Linked DNA regions of Marichromatium purpuratum 984. The protein of the gene in region 1 interacts with the protein of each later gene in a pairwise test. Links are inferred from orthologs where the notes say so. Each region holds a gene or a part of one and is shown in the gene's direction. Other genes may lie near its edges.

What was found.
Region 2: the proteins of mobA (region 1) and MARPU_RS00840 interact in binary tests that used the Escherichia coli proteins (3 or more experiments, as listed by UniProt). The link is inferred for Marichromatium purpuratum 984 from one-to-one orthologs.

The regions. Positions count from the first base shown.
Region 1 is NZ_CP007031.1:538,999-541,954, reverse strand. Bases 38-2,757 are described here. They hold mobA (molybdenum cofactor guanylyltransferase MobA), read left to right. Parts: upstream 38-938; coding sequence 939-1,577; downstream 1,578-2,757. Other genes in these bases: MARPU_RS02495 (PEP-CTERM sorting domain-containing protein), read left to right, coding at 1,918-2,757; MARPU_RS02505 (diguanylate cyclase), read right to left, coding at 38-805. Outside these bases: more of MARPU_RS02505, read right to left, coding at 1-37; more of MARPU_RS02495, read left to right, coding at 2,758-2,832. UniProt on the Escherichia coli protein: Transfers a GMP moiety from GTP to Mo-molybdopterin (Mo-MPT) cofactor (Moco or molybdenum cofactor) to form Mo-molybdopterin guanine dinucleotide (Mo-MGD) cofactor.
Region 2 is NZ_CP007031.1:182,715-185,817, reverse strand. What follows is about bases 237-3,103. They hold MARPU_RS00840 (molybdopterin molybdotransferase MoeA), read left to right. Parts: upstream 237-984; coding sequence 985-2,223; downstream 2,224-3,103. Other genes in these bases: MARPU_RS00830 (efflux RND transporter permease subunit), read right to left, coding at 2,803-3,103; moaD (molybdopterin converting factor subunit 1), read left to right, coding at 2,231-2,485; moaB (molybdenum cofactor biosynthesis protein B), read left to right, coding at 446-976. UniProt on the Escherichia coli protein: Catalyzes the insertion of molybdate into adenylated molybdopterin with the concomitant release of AMP.

The DNA.
Region 1 (2,956 bases):
CGATCTCGATCACCTCGGGCTGGATCAACCGTCGGGTCTCGACCGCCTCGAAGCGGTAGAACGCGGCCTCGAGTCCCTGGGTGTTGTAGTCGGCCAGGATCAGTGCGATCGCCTGCTCGGGATCGCGCAACGCCGCCTTCCAGCCGGCCAGGCTGGCAGCGACGAAATCACGCACCAGGGTGGGATGATCGCGCAGCAGTGCCTTGCTGGTGAACAACATGTCACCATAGAGATCGATACCATGATCGCGCGCCGAGAACATCCGCGGAGTGACCCCGGCCCGGCGCAGCCAATAGGGCTCGGTGGTGGAATAGGCCGCGATCGCCCCGACCTCACCGGCGAGCAATGCCGCCACCCCGTCCCGGTAGTCGCGGATGGTGAGCGCATCGGTGGGAATCCCGACCTTCAGCAACAGTGCGCGAATCTCGGCGGCACCGCGATCGAGCATCACCTGTTCACCATCGAGCATTGCCAGATCGGCCGTCCCGTCCAGGGTCAGCAGCACATAGGGCGAGTGTTGGAAGATCGGCGCCAGGGCAACGACCGGCGCATACTGAGCGGCGAGCAGCAGATCACTCGCGGCAATCCCGAACTCGGCCTCGCCAGAAACCACGGCGGTGACCACGTCGGTCTCGGGACCACCCTCGCGAAAGCGCACCTCGATGCCGTGGTCACGATAGAATCCGAGGCGCTCGGCCATGTAATAGCCGGCGAACTGGAACTGATGGCGCCACTTCAGTTGCAACGTCACCGACGATTCGCGCGCCGGGGCTGGGGCCGGGGCGATCAGCAGCACGGCCACCATCAGGCCCGCTATCGGCAACCAGGGACTTCGAGGGCGATCCGCGGCTGATCGGCTGCTGGTCATGATCACCTCACGATTGTCGTCCGGAGCACCGACCACGGGACCGCCCACCAGACCACCGAGAGTCGACAGGATGCATCCACTCCACGCTCATGACGCAATCACCGGCGTCATTCTCGCCGGTGGGCGCGCCAGGCGCATGGACGGTATGGACAAGGGGTTGGTTGCGGTCGCCGGACGACCGCTGATCGAGTGGGTACTGGCGGCCCTGCGCCCCCAGGTCGACAACATACTGATCAGCGCCAATCGCAACCTCGCACGCTACTCAGACTACGGTTACCCGGTGATTCGCGATCCCCTACCCGACTACCCGGGACCGCTCGCTGGCATTCTCGGCGCACTGCGCGCGGCACCAACCGGCTGGATCCTCACCCTGCCCTGTGACGACCCCACCCCGCCTCGCGACCTGCTCGCGCGGCTACGCGCCGCGCTGAACGAACAGGGTGGCGTCATTGCCTGCGCGCATGACGGCGAACGCCCCCAACCACTGCATGCGTTGCTGCCAACCGCGCTGGCCCCCGACCTGGCGGACTACCTCGCCGACGGAGAACGTCGATTGTGGACATGGCTGACGCGGTATCGCCTTGCACACGCCTTCTACAATGCCTCCACCTGGCCCGATCTCAACCTCAATACCCCCGAGCAGCGCCGTCACGCCGAACTCAAGCTCTTGACCAGCAAAGACCTCGACTCGCCATCACCCCCCCTGTAACAACGCTCGACACCACCAACCTCAATCTATCCGCTTGATTTCACTACAACCCAGGCCGCCAATCCCGCCTCGTGTAACACGCAGGGCGTCGAGTTATTTGACACTTCCCTATCAATCTTAGACCGGTCACCTATAAGCAATTGATCCAAAACAAACATAACAAGCCATACCAAAAGGCACGGTTCCTGCTTCATCGACCATGACCCGCTGACGGATCCCCGGCCGAAACGCCTGTTGCAAGACCTGGATTCCAACGGATTCCAACGCGCGCAGCTGTCCAGCAGATCTCAGGGGTCGCGGAATCGATAAACAAAAGAAACGGAACATGGAGTAACGCACGATGCAGTACACACCCAAACTGCTGAGCCTCGCCTTGCTGGCCGGGCTTGGCATGAGCGGCCTGGCACAAGCCGGCAAGATCGCCGATGTCGCCATCATCATCGACGAGTCGGGTTCAATGGGGGGAGAACAGGCCTGGCTGCCAAGTGCCATCAGCTCGCTCGAGAATCAGCTCGTTACCCACGGCATCGGTGACGGCACCGACGGCAACAACCGCTATGCGCTGATCGGATTCGGCTCCCGTTACTCGGGACAGACCGGCGGGGTGGGCATCGATGACCAGGCGCGCGAGAACGATACCTGGATGTCGGCCGGCACCTTCGGCTCGGCCACCGGCAACCTGGTGGCCTCGGGCAGCAGGGAGGACGGCTATTCGGCCATCGACTACTTCCTCGACCATTACACACCACGCAAGGACGCCGCGCTCAACGTCATCCTGATCACCGACGAGGATCGCGACAACACCAACAACACGCTCGACTACAACAGCATCCTCGGCGACCTCAACAGTGTCGACGCCATGCTCAATGTCGTCGTCAATGCCGAGTTCGGCTCCCAGGGCATCGACGACCTGCTCGGTCTCGATAGTCAGGGTACCGGTTACCAGGCCGACGGTAACGGCGGCTTCACCACGCTTAGCGGCGCTTCGGCATCGAGCGGCGACGGCACCACCATCGCCGACTATGTCGATCTCGCGCTCGCCACCAAGGGCGCGGCCTGGGATCTCAACCAGCTGCGTGCCGGCGGCCTGATGGCCGACTCCTTCAGTACCGCCTTCGTCAACATCAAGGCCACCGAAATCCAGCAACAGGTCTCTACCCCGGCAACCGTCCCCCTGCCGGGAACCCTGCTGCTCGCAGCAGTGGGCGCACTCGGTCTGGTTGCAACCAGCAAGCGCCGCAATCCTCACCGCTGAGCCCGTCGCCGCGCGCCGCCCGCCCCGGGCAGTCCGGCGCGCGTCCCAGCAGCAGCCTCCCTCACCTTCCCTGACCTCCACACCCATCTTGCAACCCGCGCATCAGTCCCCAGCTAAGGGTGCC
Region 2 (3,103 bases), 360 kb from region 1 along the record:
ACCACCCAACCGAAACATCCTTGCTTCGCGCGCTTGGCGTCTTTGCGGTTCGAATCAGCGTCCAGCCATCAGCCCCGGCGGCTGACGACTGGCGACTGGTGGCTGACGACTGGCGGCTGGTGGCTGACGGCTGACGGCTGACGGCTGACGGCTGGCGCAAACGACGCTCGACTGCCTGCAGCGGCCATCCAACCGAAACATCCTTGCTTCGCGCGCTTGGCGTCTTTGCGGTTCGAGTCAGCGTCCAGCCATCAGCCCCGGCGACTGGCGGCTGGCGGCTGGCGGCTGGCGGCTGGCGGCTGGCGACTGGCGACTGGCGGCTGATAGCTGGCCGCTGGGAGCTACCCTCCCCCTTGCCAGCCCCGCAGCGGGCGGCGATGATGACCCGACGCGTGGCGTGTACACGCCCGTCTCGGATCACTGAGCCAGCAGGGAGTCTTGCCGCATGTCCCAGACGACCGGATCGCCCGAGTTCCTGCCACTGCGCATCGCGCTGATGACCGTCTCCGACAGTCGCGACCTCGCCAGCGACACCTCGGGGGCGCTGCTCGAGGAGGCCGCGCGCACGGCCGGGCACCAGGTGGTGACGCGCTGTGTCGTCGCCGACGACATCTACCGACTGCGCGCCCAGGTCTCGCAGTGGATCGCCGACCCCGCCGTCGATGTCGTGATCAGCACCGGCGGCACCGGGGTGACCGGCCGCGATAGCACCCCGGAGGCGCTGCGCCCGCTGCTCGACAAGGAGATCGAGGGCTTCGGCGAGCTGTTCCGACACTACTCGCTCGCCGAGATCGGCCCCTCCACGCTGCAGTCGCGCGCCTTCGCCGGGCTGGCCAACGCCACCTTCCTGTTCTGCCTGCCGGGCTCGACCGGGGCCTGTCGCACCGCCTGGGAGCGCATCCTCGCCCCCCAGCTCGACCGCCGCACCCGCCCCTGCAACTTCGCCCAGCTGCTGCCCCGTCTCCACGAACGTTGAGGTCCGCGATGTCCGCCAGTTGTCCCGCCTCTCCCCGCGCCCTGTCACTCGAGGCCGCGCTCGCGCGGCTGCTCGAACAGGCGCCGACACCCAGCACCAGCGAACCGGTGGCGCTCGCCGCCGCGCTCGGTCGGGTGCTCGCCGCACCGCTGCGCAGCCCGCTGGCGGTCCCGCACTGGGACCACAGCGCGATGGACGGCTATGCGCTGCGCCATGCCGACCTCGCCGCCGCCGACGGCTGGCTGCCGATCGGCCAGCGCATCACCGCCGGCACGGTCGGCACGCCGCTCGCGCCGGGCAGCGCGGCGCGGATCTTCACCGGTGCCCCGGTGCCCGAGGGCGCCGACACCGTGGTGATGCAGGAGCAGTGCGAGCGCGACGGCGAACGGGTACGCATCCCGCCCGAGTGCAAGGCGGGCGGCAACATCCGCCACGCCGGCGAGGACTTCGCCGCCGGCACCGAGGTGATCGCCGCCGGCACCCGGCTCGGCCCCCAGCACCTCGGGCTCGCCGCCAGCCTGGGGCTGGCCGAACTCATGGTGCGCCCCCGGCTGCGGGTGGCGATCGGTGCCAGCGGCGACGAGCTGGTCGCGCCCGGCGCACCGCTCGGCCCCGGCCAAATCTACGACTCCAACCGTCTCACCCTGGGGGCGATGCTCAGCGCGCTCGGCTGCGAGGTGATCGATCTCGGGCGCATCCCCGATGACCTGGAGGCGACCTGCGCGACCCTCGCCCGCGGCGCCGACGCGGCCGATCTGGTGATCGCCAGCGGCGGGGTCTCGGTCGGCGAGGAGGATCATGTACGCCCGGCCGTCGAGCGCATCGGCACACTCGCGCTGCACCAGGTGGCGATCCGCCCGGGCAAGCCGGTGGCCTTCGGGCGGGTCGGCGACACCCCGTTTTTCGGCAGCCCCGGCAACCCGGTCTCGCTGTTCGTCACCTGTGCGCTGCTGGTGCGCCCGCTGGTGCTGCGGATGCAGGGCGTCGGCGGCGACCTCGCGCCGCGTCGGCTCAGGCTGCCCGCCGCCTTCGCCTGGCCGCGCCCGGACAAGCGCCGCGAATTCCACCGCGCCCGGCTGGTCGAGGACGACAGCGGACAGCCCCGGGTCGAGGTCTTCGCCAGCCGCTCCTCGGCCTCGCTGCGCTCGCTGGTGTGGGCCGACGGGCTGGTCGACCTCGCCCCCGGGGTGACGATCGCCCCGGGCGACCCGGTCGAGTTCATCCCCTTCACCGAGCTGCTGCACTGAGAGCGCGATGATCCACGTCCGCTACTTCGCCAGCCTGCGCGAGCGCATTGGTCACGACGAGGAGCACATCGAACTCCCCGCCGGGGTCGACACCCTGGGCGCGCTGGTCACGCACCTGAGCGCGCGCGGCGCCCCCTGGCGCGAGGCCCTCGCAGCCACCCCTCGGCTGATGATGGCGCGCAACCAGACCCTCGCCCGCGCCGAGACCGAGATCAGCGACGGCGACGAGATCGGGCTCTTCCCACCGGTGACGGGGGGGTAGCGCGTCGGGGAGATGAACCGCGAAGATGAACCGCGAAGGCGCTAAGGACGCGAAGGAGAGGAGTGCCTCCAGCCGTCAGCCACCGGAGCTGGCGGCTGGGAGCTGACAACTCAGGTCCGGACGTAGGTTGGGTTGCCATCGGCAACCCAACACCGGACAGCGATAGAACAATAGACGCACGGGCAACCCAACCGGCAAAAACTTTGCGCGCTTGGCGCCTTTGCGGTTCAGTCTTTAGCTGTTCGGTCTTCTGCGCCGACGAGGGTTGGGTTGCCGTCCTGGCAACCCAACCAACGTACCGGCGATTGGCGGGACGATCAGCCGGTGGCGCGGCGGATCCACTCGACGCGCTTGTGCATCACGCCGTAGTAGACCACCGGGATCACCACCAGGGTGAGGACGGTGGAGACGAACAGACCGAACAGCAGCGACACCCCGAGCCCGGAGAAAATCGGGTCGTCGAGGATGAAGGCCGCACCGGCCATCGCCGCGACCGCGGTGAGCGCGATCGGTCGGGCTCGGACTACCGCCGAGTCGATCACCGCCGAGGCGAACGCCTTGCCCTCGCGCACCTGCTGGTTGATGAAGTCGACCAGCAGGATGGAGTTGCGCACGATG